2 linked regions of the Solitalea lacus genome follow. The protein of the gene in region 1 interacts with the protein of each later gene in a pairwise test. Links are inferred from orthologs where the notes say so. Each region holds a gene or a part of one and is shown in the gene's direction. Other genes may lie near its edges.

What was found.
Region 2: the proteins of L2B55_RS07655 (region 1) and L2B55_RS17320 interact in binary tests that used the Bacillus subtilis proteins (3 or more experiments, as listed by UniProt). The link is inferred for Solitalea lacus from one-to-one orthologs.

Annotation. Positions count from the first base shown.
Region 1 is NZ_CP091740.1:1,809,118-1,817,935, reverse strand. What follows is about bases 2,882-6,666. They hold L2B55_RS07655 (efflux RND transporter permease subunit), read left to right. Parts: upstream 2,882-3,277; coding sequence 3,278-6,466; downstream 6,467-6,666. Other genes in these bases: L2B55_RS07650 (cupin domain-containing protein), read left to right, coding at 6,647-6,666; L2B55_RS07660 (efflux RND transporter periplasmic adaptor subunit), read left to right, coding at 2,882-3,220. Also shown: L2B55_RS07675 (TetR/AcrR family transcriptional regulator), read left to right, coding at 1-72; L2B55_RS07670 (TetR/AcrR family transcriptional regulator), read left to right, coding at 84-686; L2B55_RS07665 (TolC family protein), read left to right, coding at 796-2,151; more of L2B55_RS07660, read left to right, coding at 2,159-2,881; more of L2B55_RS07650, read left to right, coding at 6,667-6,943; L2B55_RS07645 (hypothetical protein), read left to right, coding at 7,017-7,424; L2B55_RS07640 (DUF4468 domain-containing protein), read left to right, coding at 7,436-8,014; L2B55_RS07635 (MBL fold metallo-hydrolase), read right to left, coding at 8,018-8,779; L2B55_RS07630 (hypothetical protein), read right to left, coding at 8,808-8,818. UniProt on the Bacillus subtilis protein: Required for self-resistance to surfactin, an antimicrobial lipopeptide surfactant produced by B.subtilis. Also required for swarming motility.
Region 2 is NZ_CP091740.1:4,025,142-4,033,036, reverse strand. What follows is about bases 1,562-4,423. They hold L2B55_RS17320 (glycosyltransferase family 2 protein), read left to right. Parts: upstream 1,562-2,448; coding sequence 2,449-3,399; downstream 3,400-4,423. Other genes in these bases: L2B55_RS17315 (SRPBCC family protein), read left to right, coding at 3,529-4,083; L2B55_RS17325 (ArnT family glycosyltransferase), read right to left, coding at 1,562-2,330. Also shown: rsgA (ribosome small subunit-dependent GTPase A), read right to left, coding at 1-619; more of L2B55_RS17325, read right to left, coding at 630-1,561; L2B55_RS17310 (SusC/RagA family TonB-linked outer membrane protein), read left to right, coding at 4,567-7,683; L2B55_RS17305 (RagB/SusD family nutrient uptake outer membrane protein), read left to right, coding at 7,702-7,895.

The DNA of each region.
Region 1 (8,818 bases):
ATGCAAGAAATAAATAAAAAGCACCAATTGCTAACCGAGATTTTCATTAAAGCACACAAGAACTCCAATTAAGCATCCTAAAAATGGTAAAAGAAAAAATTATAAAAACAGCTGAAAAGTTATTTACGGCTTACGGAGTAAAAAGCATCAGCATGGACGATATTTCTGTAAAAGCAGGAGTATCAAAACGTACCATATATGAGCAGTATAAAGACAAGTCATCATTGGTTAGTCAATTGATAAACCAAATTTTGGTGAACTATCAAACTGCATTGGAAAAATGCAAAACTGAAGCCAATGATGCAGTAGCAGAAAACTACATTGCTCTGAAATTCATCGAACAGTTAGCAATGGAAATCAATCCGAGCTTTACGTACGATATCAAAAAATATCATCCTGAGTGCTGGAAAGAGGCTGTATTCTTTCGCAACTACATCCTAAAAAACATGATCAGGGATAATATTGAACGAGGTACTAAGGAAGGATGGTTTAGAGAGCAATTGAATATAGAGGCAATGACTGAACTAAGATTGCTTGAAATTGACACACTTTTCAACCCAGAAAACACAATTATTCAACATAAAAATTTAAAAATAGTTGCCAGGCTTCACACCGAACATTTTATGCGTGGCATTGCAACAACAGAAGGGATAGAATTGATAGAACACTATACAAAAGCTGCATAATATTTCACTATAAAATTCCGGCAATCAATTACAATTAAACCCGCCGGAATAGGCAGTGAACTTAAAATCAATAAAAACTACTTGCTTAAAATTCAAATTGAAATAGTTAATGAAACAATTAATAGGAATAACACTCTTGGTTTTAGGGCTTTCAACTGCTCAGGTTAAGGCACAAAGCACCGACTTAAGTCTTAAGGATTGCCTTAACTATGCTTTAGCTAATAACCAGAAGCTGGCATCGACAAAAATGAACGAAGAAAGCGGACGCTATAAAACCGAAGAAATTCGAGCACAGGCACTTCCGCAAATTAACGCTAACGCCAACTTTACCGACAACATTATCAAACAACAAATGGTGCTGCCTGGAGAATTGGTAGGCAAGCCGGGTACCGTAAAAGCCATTGAAGCGGGAACTACCTACAACGCAAATGCGGGCATTGAACTTAGCCAGCAGTTATTTAACCAACAGGTTTTTACCGGCTTAAGAGCTGCTAAAAAAAGTGAAGAATATTACCAACTCAATACTGCCATGAGCGAAGAAGATGTAATTCAGGGTGTTTCAAAGTTATATTATTCGGTATTGGTTAGCCAGCAAAAAATGGATGTTGTTGAAGCCAATATTAAACGTGTAGAGCAATTGGTAAAAACATCTGCATCACAATATCAAAACGGGTTGGCCAAAAAAATTGACTTGGATAGAATTAAGGTTAATCTAACTAACTTATTAACACAACGTCAGGAACTTACCAATGCCATTACGGTACAATCAAACCAGCTGAAATATGCAATGGGGATGCCTATTGAGCAGCAAGTTTCTTTTCCAAAGCTTGATTCAAAACAGATAGAAAGTCAATCAGCTAATGGTTTAGTATTCGAAAACCTCAATATAAATAATCGCACTGAGTTTAAGTTACTCGACAAACAAAGTGAATTATTAGAGTTGCAAAAGAAAGCTAACATTTCGGAGTACTATCCTACGATTTCTGCTTTTGCCAACTACTCTTATAATGGACTTAGCAACGAGTTTGATTTACATAAATCAGGCGGAAGTGCGACATGGTTTGATATGTCTTCTATCGGTTTAAGGGTAAGAATTCCAATTTTCGATGGATTTGCCCGTCGCTCTAAAATAAACCAAACGAAAGTAAGTATTCGCCAGTTGGATAAAACAAAAGAATACACCAAACTTTCATTTAACATGGCACATGAAAATGCCAAAATTCAACTTAAAAACAGCTTAAACACTATTTCATCACAAAAGGAGAACGTAACGCTTGCTGAAGAAGTGTATAAATCAACCCAAAACAATTATAACCTTGGTTTGGCTGATTTAACAGATTTATTAACTGCTGAAGTATCATTAACAGAGGCTCAGAATAACTATTCTCAAGCATTACTGAATTACAAAATCGCAGAAATTGAATTAATCAAATCAAACGGAAACTTAAGAACGCTTTTAAACTAAGAATAAAATGAACAAGAAATTTTTCATCTACGGAGCTGTAACCATCGGTTCATTTGCATTGATTGGCTGGAAACTTAACTCTAATCAACTAGCTAATGAGGAGAAAACTGCCATTGTACAGCAAGGAGCAGCAGTAATTCCAGTTCAGGCTGAGAAGATAGCCAAAACCACTTTTGCTCGTGACTTTATAGCCAATGGTACCTTTGCACCTATACGCGAGCTAGCATTTGTTTCTGAAAACGCTGGCCGTATTACTTCATTATTGGTTGACGAAGGGTCATTTGTAAGCAAAGGACAGGTAATTGCCCGCATTGATGGTGAAATTTTAAATGCGGATTTACAAGCAGCTCAAACCTCATTGGAGCAACTAAAAAGAGACCGTATTAGATTTGAGAGTGCGCTTCAAACCGGAGGTGTAACTCAAAAGCAATTTGATGATATCAACTTCCAGATTAGACAAGCTGAAAGCCGTTTAACAACTGCTCGCCGCAAAATGACTGATACTCAAATAAAAGCACCAATTTCAGGTATCATCAATAAAAAATACGTTGAATTAGGCTCATACCTCTCACCAGGAACAAAGCTTTTCGACATTGTTGACGTGTCAACTTTAAAGTTAAATGTAAACGTACCTGAATCACAGGTAATCAATTTAAAAGTTAACCAGCAGCTTGACGTTAACTGCAAAGTATTTCCTGATGCAACATATAAAGGAAAAATCACTTTCATAGCTGCCAAAGGAGATAACACGTTGAATTATCCAATAGAAATTGAAGTTACCAACCTAAAAGATCAACAGATAAAAGCCGGTATGTACGGTACGGCAAACTTCAATTTACCTCAAACCACTCCAGGTATTTTAGTTCCTCGTGGAGCTTTTGTAGGAGGTGTTAACAGCAACATGGTTTATGTGGAAGAAAATGGCATTGCCAAACATCGTAAGGCAGTTGCCGGACAAATTATTGGCGATAAAGTAGTAATAGAAAGCGGTCTTAACGAAGGCGAAACTATTATTACCAGCGGTCAGATTAATTTGAGTGAAGGCACAAAAGTAGCCATCCAAAAATAAGTTAACGGTTGCATAATAACCCTTTCACTCATTCAAACATTATTTCATTAAGTATACATGAAAATTACTGAAGTATCTATAAAAAGGCCAACGTTAGTCGTGGTAATATTTACTGTGCTAACATTGATGGGATTACTTAGTTACTTTTCTCTCAATTATGAATTGTTACCTAAGTTCTCCACGCCTACTTTAACTATTTCGACAGTTTATCCGGGTGCTTCCCCAAACGAAGTTGAAAATACCGTAACTAAAAAGGTAGAAGATGCGGTGGCATCAATGGAAAACATCAAAAAGATTACTGCTCGTTCTGTTGAAGGCGTTTCAATTGTAACTGTTGAACTTACCAGTAATGCTGATGCGGATATTGGCTTGCAGGAAGCTCAACGAAAGGTAAATGCTATTCTTGCGGACTTACCTGATGACGCAAAAACGCCTAGCTTGAACAAGTTTTCATTGGATGATTTACCAATTATGACCTTGGCTGCAACTGCTAAAATGGATGGCCCTCAGCTTTACGATTTGATGGACAAACGTATTCAGCCGGCATTATCACGTATTCAGGGTGTAGCTCAGGTAAACCTGATTGGTGGCCAGGAACGTGAAATTCAGGTTAGCATTAACGCTGATCGTTTAAAAGCTTATAACCTTTCAATTTTACAGGTTTCACATGCCGTAAAAGGAGCCAACCTGGATTTCCCTACTGGGAAAATCAAAAACAGTGACAACCAGGTATTGATTCGCTTGGCAGGTAAATTCAAGACGGTAGACCAATTGCGCGAAATGGTAATTTATAACTCGCCAGATGGTTCACAAGTTCGACTGAAAGATATTGCCGATATTCAGGATGCTCAAAAAGATGCTGATAAGCTTGCACGCGTTGACCGCCAGGGAGCTATTGCCATTCAAATACAAAAACAGAGTGATGCCAATGCTGTAAACGTAAGTAAAAACGTAAAAAAGGCCCTAGCAAAAATTGAAAAGGATTATGCAAAACAAAATCTTAAAATCAAAGTAGCTAATGACACCTCTGATTTTACCTTGGAAGCTGCCGACTCGGTTATTCACGACTTAATTTTGGCAATTGTTCTTGTTGCTGTGGTAATGCTGTTATTCTTGCACAGCATCCGTAATGCCCTGATCGTAATGGTGTCGATACCGGCATCACTGGTTGCTACCTTCATAGGCATGAAAATGATGGGCTTCTCCCTCAACCTTATGTCTCTAATGGGCTTATCATTAGTAGTAGGTATTTTAGTTGACGATGCTATTGTGGTATTGGAAAATATCTATCGCCACATGGAGATGGGAAAAAACCGGGTTAAAGCTGCATTTGAAGGAGTTAAAGAAATCGGTTTTACTGTTACTTCCATTACATTGGTAATTGTGGTGGTATTCTTGCCTATTTCATTAACCAATGAACTTGTTTCTAAGATCTTACGTGAATTTTGCGTGGTTGTAATGATTGCTACCATGCTGAGCTTATTCACTTCGTTTACCATTGTACCTTTATTATCATCTCGATTTGGTAAGCTTGAGCACTTAACTAAGCAAACATTATTCGGACGCTTTATTCTTTGGTTCGAAGGGCAATTAAATCAGTTTACTGCTTGGGTAACCAACATCCTAAAATGGGCGCTAAACCACAAACGCATTACTATTGGAGTAGCGGTAGCATTGTTAATTGGTTCGTTTATGCTGCTAAAAAAAGGCTTTATCGGTGGCGAGTTTATTTCACAAGGAGACCGTGGTCAGTTTATTGTTCAATTAGAGCTACCGAAAGATATTTCTGTTGAACAAACCAACAAAATCACCGCAAAAGCCGAGCAATTCATCGCTTCTAAAAAAGAAGTAATGTCGATGATTACCACCGTGGGACAAAGTAGTGAAGACGGCTTTGGCGTCACTCAGTCAACTGCCTACAAGGCTGAGATAACCGTAATTTTGGTGGATGCCAAGCAACGTAAAGATCCATCTGATATTTATGCTGCTAAACTTAAAAATGAGCTCTTATCAAAACTTCCGGGTGTGAAGGTGAAAACTACGCCAATTGGTTTATTGGGTACTGCTAACCGTGCTCCTGTGGAAGTTGTAGTTATGGGAGCCGATTTAGATAGCGTTATGGCTTTTGCCAAAACTTCAATGGCCGAACTGAAAAACATCAAAGGTTCAAAAGATGTCAAATTATCGGTTGAAGAGGGAAATCCGGAAATTAATGTTCAAGTTGACCGCGATAAAATGGCAGCATTGGGATTATCAATGGATGCTGTGGGAGGAACCATGCAAGTGGCCTTTAGCGGCAATACCGATGCTAAATTCAGCCAAGGTGAATACGAATATGACATCAACATTCGTTTTGATGACTTTAACCGTAAAAACATAGAGGATGTAGGTGATATCACCTTTGTTAATAACAAACAACAGCCTATAAAACTGTCGCAATTTGCTAACATTACTGAAGGTTCAGGACCAAGTCGTTTAGAACGCCGTGATAAGAGCACTTCTGTTTCTGTTCAAGGACAAGTAGTTGGCCGCCCTTCTGGTACGGTTGCACAGGAGCTTAAAGCAAAACTTGATGGCATGAAAAAGCCGACTGGTGTAAGCTTTGTTATGGGAGGTGATGCAGAAAACCAGGGGGATTCATTCAGTACCTTAGGAGTAGCATTGTTAATCTCAATTGTTATGGTGTACCTTATCATGGTGGCATTATACGATAGCTATGTATATCCATTTGTAGTAATGTTCTCTATCCCGCTAGCATTAATTGGCGCGCTTTTGGCCTTGGCATTAACCAATAACTCGCTGAATATCTTCTCAATATTGGGTATCATCATGTTGATCGGTTTGGTTGCTAAAAATGCAATCCTTATTGTTGACTTTGCCAATCAGTCTAAAGCAGAAGGAAAAACAACCAACGAGGCACTTATTGAAGCCAACAATGCTCGTTTGCGTCCAATTTTAATGACTACCATTGCCATGGTTATAGGTATGCTTCCTTTAGCTCTTGCTACCGGAGGAACTGCTGCCATTAAAAATGGTTTGGCTTGGGTAATTATTGGCGGTCTGATCAGTTCAATGTTTTTAACGCTAATTGTAGTTCCAGTTGTTTACAAGATCATCGACATGTTCTTGAACAAGTTTGGCTTTAACAAAAACAATAACGATATCATTGAACAGCTTTATGAGGATGAAAGCTCTAAAGCACACCAACATAAACACACCTATGAAGAGGATTTAGTAATTCATTAGAGGTTTTCTTTAGTTTTAAGTGGTTAGTTGGCCCTCGTTCTTATATGGAACGGGGGCTTTTTTTTTGCTCAAACCGCAGAATCAACTCATGAACAAAATATTATAAAAAGGGACTAATAATTGGTAACTTAAGGTTGAATTGCCAGCTTTCTTCTTTTTAATCGATTTAACTCTTTAAAGATGATTATTAAAGATTTACTGCATAAACTGGAAACATCCAGCCATCCAATGGCAGGTGCACTGCATGCGGGTGATCACTTTAGAGTGTTGGTTCTTACTTTTAAAAAGGGAATGACACTAAAAGAGCACAAAACGCATTTGCCAAGCAGATTAACTGTTATTAATGGTAAAGTAGTGTACAAGGAAGATGATAAGAATATAGAACTTTCCAGGTATGACCATACAGATATTCCAACTGAAATATTGCATTCTGTAGAAGCCTTAGAAGACTCTGTATGCTTTTTAACTCAGGGATAATTATTTGCTATCATCCGCTTACCTATTCGTTGTTTCATTAAAATAATTATTTTAGAAGCTTCAACCAAAATCAATGAAACTTACTAAAATAATTGTTCCACTAATTCTGCTCAACGGAACTTTCTTGCTTTTCGCTTTTAACAAAGGCCGTCAACAAGCCACAAACATTAGTGGTTTATGGGCTGATTCAAACTCTGTAAATTTTCAGCATTGCTACGTAATATTTTCTCAGGAGGCAAACAAAATAAAAGTAGCCCACTATTTGGAGTTTAAGGGTACACCAATGGTTGAAGTTGGAGAAGGGATAATAAATGGCAATAAAGTAACTTACAAAGTTAAGGTTACACAAGCTATCCCCGGATGGGCTCTTTCCGGTGAACACATTTTAGAACTAACTCCGGATGGAAAAACCTTAAGAGGTATTTACAAAGATGAGCAGGGCAACACGGGCCCATTGGTTTTTAAGAAAACAAAACCCTAGATTTTTGAAAAATGACTACTCGATCAATTTACCTATTCGTTTTTTATCTTTTTATTTCTATCCAATCTAGTGGTCAGTCAATTGAGTTTCCACTAATAAACAAAAGAATTACCTATACGGATACTGTTTTTGTCAATAACACTTCTAAAGACACACTATACGTACGGGCGAAACAATGGATACTTAAGAATTTCCCCACTCAAAACACCCCCCTTAATGCCAGCAACAAAACTGATAGTTTAATCCATGCAAAGGGGACTTTGGATTTCAATATGATGGATCTGAATAATTTGAATAGAATAGTGTATGATTACAACATTTACGTTAAGATTTACGACAATGCTTATATTTATAAAATTGAGGATTTTAAAGGAAAGTTATACGAGAAATCACAGTACACTTCAAATTCAGCAGCTAAAGTAAGTATTGATGAAGATTATGCAGCTTACTTAAAAAATAAACGGAATACCGAATTTACACGCAGGGTAAAATATTTCTATAAAATTATTAGCAAACAACTTAACTCATTTAACACTTCAATGAGTCTTGAGAATGCGGGAGAATACCCCAGAGGGCCACACTTGGAATAACAACTACATGTTTATTACCATATTATCATAGGCCAGATCTACTCCCGAAGGCAATTCAGTTTCCACATCAGCATGTTTACCTAGTCGATGGCTGATATGGGTAAAATAGGTTTGCTCTGCTCCTATTTCTACAGCCAAAGCAACTGCCTCATCCAAAGTCAAATGTGAAACGTGGCTTTCTCGCTGCAATGCATTTAAAACCAAGACCTTTGTTCCTCTTATCTTTTCCTTTTCCTCATCCTTAATAGTTTTCATATCAGTGATGTAGGTAAAATCACCTATACGAAACCCAAAGACCGGCAATTTATAATGCATTACCTCAATAGGAATAAACTCCATACCATGTACATTAAATGACTTGTTGCCAATTTCTATCAAATTGATTTTGGGGATACCAGGATACTTTATTGATGCAAATACATAGGCAAATTCTCTTATTACAGCTTCTTGCACCCGAGGGGCTGCAAAAACATCCATTTCTCGGTCATGCTTGAAATTAAACGCACGCACATCATCAAGTCCGGCAATATGATCCTTATGCTCATGCGTAAACACAATAGCATCCAGCTTTTTTACCCCTGCCCGAAGCATTTGATATCGAAAGTCGGGACCACAGTCAATGACCACCGTTGAACCATTCCATTCAATTAAGACAGAAGATCGTAATCGGGTATCACGAGGATCAGCCGATGTACATACGTGGCAATCACACGCTATAACAGGTACTCCCTGTGATGTTCCGGTTCCGAGAAAGGTTATTTTCATTGCTTAGTTAAAGAACTTTGGATTTCTATTATTCAAGCT
Region 2 (7,895 bases), 2.2 Mb from region 1 along the record:
CTGATATGGCTGCGGTTTTAAGATTTTTTTCAGGGAATATGGCATTAATTAAGGATGACTTCCCTACGCCGGAATGACCGGAAAATAGAGTGGTTTTATCTTTAATGAGATCCTTAATCTGCTCAATATGGTACCCATTTAGGGCCGATATTTCGTAGCATTTATAGCCAATGCTTTCATAGATTGCTTCAACATCAGCAAGCATCTGCTTGTCTATATCATCGTAAATGTCAAATTTATTGAATACCAAAATAGTTGGAATATGGTAAGCCTCGGCAGTTACTAAAAAACGATCGATAAAACCCAATGAAGTTCGTGGGGCTGCCAGTGTTACCACCAAAATGGCTTGGTCCATATTGGCTGCAATGATTTGCGTTTGCCGTGAAAGGTTAACCGATTTACGGATGATATAATTATCTCTTTCATGAAGATGTGTAATTACAGCGGTTGGTTCACCTGGCTCCATTTCAAAGTCAACCATGTCGCCTACTGCTACAGGGTTCGTGCTCTTAATGCCTTTAATACGAAACTTTCCTTTAATGCGGCAATCGTAGTTTTGTCCGTCATTACCTAAAACGCTGTACCAGCTTCCTGTTGATTTTATTACTTTTCCTTTCAAGTGTGCAAAATTAGTTGATTTCAACTAGAAAAACCTTATTGAGTGTTTTAGTTCTTGTTGAAGGATTTAAAAAATCAAATCTTAAACGAGTAACCGGATATTGATAGGCTTCAAATTTACGCTTAACCTTAAGCCGTAAGTGCTGTAGCTCAGTAAAGTTTTTTTCTGTTACAAATAAGTAAAACCTAGTTCCCTCGGCATTTTTTGCCTTAATGTCTTCTGGTGTTAATTCAGGAATGGTTTTGTTAGAATAAAAATCAAATGAATAATATAGCCGGCCGAAAATGAAAGTTTTATTAGGTGAAATATTATTTTCTTTAGCTATATGCGCTAATGTGCTACCCGCCTGATAATGTAATACTTGGGGGTAAAAATTTGCATTAAGTAAAAAAGCTAGTCCTAAAATGGAGAAGGCAGAAGGAATAATTATTCGATATAAATGCCCTTCGGAGCTTCCTCTCATGACAATGAAAAACAAAACAGTTACGGCTATGAACGCTACGATACTAATCCACAACTGCTGCACAGGAAACATCCAATAATTAACAACAAGGGCTATGATGATAAGTAAACCAATAATGAATAGCTGAATTTTTTCCAGCACGTTTAGGAGTTTGCTATTGGTTTTTTGAACCAAATTATAAAGATACGATGCCATTAGAATAGCAAATAGTGGAAAAAGTATGTTCAGATAGTGTGGCAGTTTAAATTTTGAATATGAAATAACAATAAAAACGATCACAACTCCTCCTAAAGTAAGAAACTCAACACCTTTTACAGGCTTAAAGTGAGTTTTCCAAATTTCCTTTGCGCGACCAAATACAGATATGTATGCCAGCAGACTCCAGGGTAATATTGCCCATAAGAGGGTGTGGAAGAAGAAACTATACTCAGGACTGGTCACTAGTGCTCTTTCGCCTGCCAGGCGCTCAAAGCTTTGTGTCCAAAACAAAAAACTCACTCCAGATTGTTTGAATTGTCCATTAACCAGTTTTTCCGGATGCAGATCAAATTGTAAGTAATAGCAATACAATACAGGGAATAGAGTAGCAAAAAATGCTGCAATGCCGATCAATAATTTCCAGTTAAAAAATGATTTCCACTGACGAGAGTACAAAAGATAACAGAAAATTGCTATTCCGGCTACAAATAATGCAATCATGCCCTTGGTTGAAACCCCAAGTGCAATTCCTACTGCTCCCAGAATTATATTGATCAATTTATTTTGCTTAATAAACTCAATCAATTGCCATATTCCGAAAATAACAGTTGATGTTAATAATGAGTCAGTTCTTACATCATGATTAGCTAAAATAATAGCATAAGAGGTTGCAAAAATTAGAGCAGCCATCCGACCCACTTCCTTATTGTATAAGGCTCGCCCTAAGCCAAAAGTTGAATATGCTGCCAATACAGTAAATAAAACTGATGGCAGACGGTAAGCCCAGTCATAAAAACCGAACAGCTTGAACGAAAAGGCTGCTAGCCAAAAAAGCAAATGTGGTTTATCGAGGTATTCATACATTGCCCCATTATCCTCGTGACGGGAAATAAGGTTTACAAAATCATTGTTTTGACAAATACGCATAGCTATGCCGGCGTATTTATTGGGATCTGGATCAAAAAGTGGGAAAAAAAAGCCTAAAAAGTATACGAAGCCACAAAATAAAAAGAGAAGAAGATAGGTGCGTTTGCTTATAAACTGATCCATAAAATACAAGTTGCATTCAAAAATAGGAATTCGAATTGAAGAATGGGACTGCAGGCATCCCAGAGAACAATAGTGACATTAAAATCTTTCTATCTTTATCTGCGCAAGAATAGGTTCAATGGCATATAAGAAAATTCTGCCAAAGTTGGCTTTGGTAGTACCATGTTATAATGAAGAAGCAGTTCTAGAAACTACTATCAATGAGTTGTCTCAACTTCTAAATGAGTACAAATTGAAGGGGATTATTGACGCTCAAAGCTTCCTATTGTTTGTAGATGACGGTAGTCGAGATAATACATGGAACGTATTAGTGAGCAATTCAACAGAATTCATTAACGCCATAAAACTTAGTAATAATGTAGGGCAGCAATATGCACTTTTAGCCGGATTAACATTCGTAACTAATAAGGTTGATTGTTGCGTATCATTAGATGCCGATTTACAAGATGACGTTTCTGTATTGGAGCAAATGCTGCTTGAATATAAGGAAGGCTCTCAAATCGTTTATGGAGTTCGTAGTAGCCGAGCTACCGATAAGGCGTTGAAACGTGGTGCGGCACGAATGTTTTATAAACTTATGCACCGCCTTGGTGTGGACATGATTTATGATCATGCTGATTTTCGATTGCTTTCTAATAAAGTACTTAAGGAGCTTCAGCACTATCGTGAAGTAAATTTGTTCTTGCGCGGGTTATTTCCATTGATGGGTTTTAAATCATCCCAGGTTTACTACGAGCGCAGAGAAAGAAAGGCTGGAATAACTAAATACCCTTTCAGGAAGATGATTCAGCTTGCGATCAATGGTATAACATCCTTTTCCAATCTTCCTTTAAAAATGATCACATACATTGGCTTTGCTGTGTTTGTTGGTTCATTTATAATAAGTTTATGGGTGTTGTTTCAGCGTTTCTTTGGTCTTACGGTTCCTGGCTGGGCATCTATTACTTTACCTATGTATTTCTTAGGAGGAGTTCAACTACTTGCCCTCGGTATTATAGGGGAATATCTAGGCAAAATCTACCTTGAAACCAAAGCTCGTCCTCGCTATCACATTGATGAAGAGCTTTAAAGTCAATTAATTAGCTTTAAGAAACTTTCGTAATAATATCGCAAGTATTTAATCCTCTTAATTTGATATTAGGAAATTAAACTATAAATTTAATAGTAATAGTACCGTTGTCGATAAACAATTTCTGTTATGAAAGTTCTTAAGTTTTTAGCAATTATCCTAATTGCCTTGGTTGCTATATTCATTATTTTGGGCATTTGGGCTCCTAAAGATTATCAATTAGAACGATCAATTGTCATAAATGCTCCTCAAGAAATAGTGTTTGATCATATGGTGCATTTTAAAAAATGGACCCTTTGGTCACCATGGAAAAAGTTTGATCCTGTTATGAAAGAGGTTGTAAATGGAGAGGATGGAAATGTGGGTGCAACCTATCATTGGGTTGGCAATAAGCAAGTTGGGGAAGGTGAAATAGTGAGTAAAAAGGTAACAGATACCCGAATGGACTACGACATGCTGTTTATTAGACCTTTTGAAAGTCGTTCACAAGGATGGGTTATTGCCCTTCCAATAGATGATGGGACTAAAGCTACTTGGGGATTTAAAACAAAGTATGAGTTTCCTTTTAATGTGATGATGATGTTTATGGATATGGATAAAACCTTAGGAAAAAGTTTTGATGACGGTTTGATGATGCTTAAAGAAATATCAGAGAAAGAATCCCAAAAAACAGTTAATCCATAAAGGTTAATGAATACAAAAAAGCCGACCAAAATTAATTGAGTCGGCTATCCAAATAATGGATGATATAGGTTGTATATGAAGAAAGAAACTTGCTAATGATTTTCTCAATCTTCTTCAATATTAGTGTTATAGTTTATATAAAACAAATTTTTATTGAAAAATATTTAATAAAAAGATAAAAATATTGCAAAAATGAGAATGATACTTTACTGAAAATACGATTTAGTTAAGCCGTTATGCGGTTTTTCTTAAAAATTCATTCCATAGCTTTTTTTTGGCTTATTATCTCACCTTTATTTTAATATCAAGTTTCTTTCTGAAATAAATCTAACCAGATGTTAATTAAATCTGACTGATTTTTAATATTTTAAAGTGAATGATAATTTTATTATCTTGAATTATACTGTTTGATAAAATAAAGCGCACAAACATGCAAGGAATCTAAATTAATCAATGTTGTTTAATCTTTATTAATGCTAAAGTATGCAGATAATCCACTCATGCAGGTGGTTAAAGTTTTCCATAACTTTACTATCATTAATTTGTTTGCTGCTAAATCCTAGAGCAGCAATTGGGCAATCGAGCAAGTACATAATTAATGGAGTTGTGAAAGATGCGGTTACCGGAGAAACATTGCCGGGGGTACTTGTAAAAATTCAAAATAGCAGCCTAGCTACTACTACCTTAGAAGACGGACGATATTCATTAACAGCTACACTAAGTCAGGGCACATACAATCTTGAATTTTCATTATTAGGGTATAAAACTTTACGTAAGTCAGTAACGTTAGGCTCAGAATCGACCATTACGATGAATGGATCGCTTTCACAAGATGTAACAGGATTGGATGAAGTAATTGTTACAGGTGCATCAGCCGGTACAACACGTAAACAATTAGGTAGCTATGTAAGTACTGTTAGCGCCGAACAGCTCAATAAAGGAGCTTCCAGCAATATTTTGACATCATTGCAAGGTAAAACAGCAGGAGCTCAAATTGTTCAAAACTCAGGAGATCCTGGAGGAGGAATTTCAGTTAGACTTAGAGGGATTAGCTCAGTTTACTCTGGATCAGAACCTTTATATATTGTTGACGGCGTTATTGTAAACAACTCAACTACCCGTGTAACCAATACATCAAGTAACTATGATGGAGGAAACTTTGTGGGTAATATTGGTCAGAATCGGATGGCGGATATTAATCCGTCAGATATTGAACGGATTGAAGTATTAAACGGGGCTGCCGCAGCTGCAATTTATGGATCAAGAGCTAATGCAGGGGTTATCCAAATATTTACCAAGCGAGGCAGTTTGGGAACGCCAGTGGTTAATTTTTCAACTGCTTTAACTATTAGCGAACTTCGGAACAAGTTGGATGTCAATCAGGCGCCAACAAAGTTTGGAGGGTCTCCGGATGTACAAACCCAAGATATTTTAACGCCAACACTTACCAATACCACACCTGTAACTCGTTATGATTATCAGGATGATATTTTTCAGACAGGGGTGGGGTCCGATAATAATATATCTGTAAGTGGAGGAAGTGATGCAACCAAGTATTTTGCATCGGCATCTTATTTTACCAATGAAGGAATTATTCGGAATACAGGATTTACCCGATACGGTTTGAGGTTTAATCTGGATCAGAAAATTGCTAAATGGGTAAGTTTTACCAGCGGGTTGAACTACACAAATAGCTCCTCAAAAGAAAAACCTGATGGTAATTCGTTTTTTTCTCCAATGAACTCGGTAACCATTATTGGTAATTTCCATGACATTTATACAAGGAACAGTTTAACAGGAACATTACAAGCGGTTGGCGAAAGGGGGCGGGTTAATCCACTTTCGGTAATTGAAGATATTAAACAGCGGCAAGAAACAAATCGAATAATAGGTAATGCAGGAATTAAGATCTTTCCAGTTAAAAACTTGACAATTGATTATACCCTTGGAATTGACAATTACACTCAAAATGGGCAAACATTTATTCCTCCGTTTCCTTACAATGTTAATCCTGACTTTTACGGTGGAGGACCTACTTTAAATGCCACACAAAACGGGTATACAGGTAAAGCCAGTAATACTGTATTTCAAATTAATAATGAAGTGAATGCTACTTATGAATGGAATATCTCCGATGAGTGGGCTTCTACGACACAACTAGGCTATTCAAGCCAATATGAAAAGACTTCCTATTCATTACTTCAGGGTAGGGGTGTTGTTGTTGAAACTGTAAATGGGGCTAGTACTGTACTTCCAAGTACAGATGTGAGGGGGGAGATATCTGTTTCCGGGGCGTATTTGCAGGAAAACTTAAAATATAAAGGACATTTCTTTGTTACAGGTGCAGTTCGTTTCGACGGATCTTCGGTATTTGGTTCGGAGAATCGGGATCAGGTATATTTAAAAGCAAGCGCCAGTTATGTGTTATCGTCCGCTGATTATTGGAAAAACTTTGGTGTTTCATCTTGGTGGGACGTGTTTAAATTGAGGTTAGCTTATGGCCAATCCGGAAACTTAACAGGTATTGGAGCGTTTGAACGATTTAATGCATATCTCACCACTCCTTTATTAGGGAAGTCAGCTTTTTATTCGAGTACTCAACTTGCAAATCAGAACATCGCACCTGAACGTCAGAACGAATTAGAGATAGGGACGGATATGGCCTTTTTGAACAATCGGATTAGCCTTCAGTTTAATTGGTATAATAAAAAGGTTAATGACCTTCTTTTCCCTGTTGTAACAGCGCCAACAACAGGCTACTCTAGTTTATTGGACAATGTTGGGTCGATGGAAAATAAGGGATTTGAAATGGTGTTGAATGGTACTCCAGTACGAAAGGATAATTTTAGTTGGAATATTTCATTTATCTTTAACAGAAACAGAAACAAAGCCCTCGGAACTGGAGCTCTGAGATTGTTAAGTACTAATTCCGGCGCTCCTATTGCCATTATTGAAGGCGAGCCAATTGGTGTGTTTTATGGGACTTTCTTTGCAACAGATGCAAATGGGAATTTAGTAACTAATACAGCCGGGATTCCTCAGTTCGAGCGTGGAGTGCAAAATTCAACACTGTCATACACGACTCAACGAGATGCTAATGGACTTCCTACAGGAGCACAACTCCGCAGAGTGATTGGAGATCCCAATCCCGACTATACCTCAACCTTAGTAAATGACTTTATCTATAAGAAGTTATCTTTCCGATTTCAACTTGATGCTGTTCAGGGGGTAGATGTGTTTAATGCTGATTTCAGGACCCGACAGGGAGTTGGAAACGGTAAAGTTGCAGAGCAAGAGCATCTGGGCTTATTACCTCGTGGATACATAGCAGGAATTTATACGATTGAACAATGGCGTATAGATGATGGTTCTTTTGTTAAACTAAGGGAAATATCATTGGGTTATAATATCGGTAAGCTTAAGTTTTTTAAAGATTTAACAGTTAATGTAAGCGGACGTAACCTTGTTTCATGGGATGATTATAAAGGTTATGATCCTGAGGTAAATGCAGGTGGGCAAAGCACGGTATTAAGAGGAATTGACTTTGGTGCTGTTCCTATTCCACGGACTTATAGTATTGGAATTCAAGCTAAGTTTTAACCTTTAACTAAGACGATCATGATAAAAATCAACATAAAACGATCTCCCATTATCATATTGGCAGCTTGCTTTTTTATGGTGGTGGGATGCGGGAAAGATTTCTCAGATCCAACAAGGGTGCCTGAAGATGCTGTTTTTGGAACCTTACAAGGTTTAACGGGTGCAGTGATTGGCTTACAGCGCGATTATACATTTGGAAGAGCCAGCTCTTT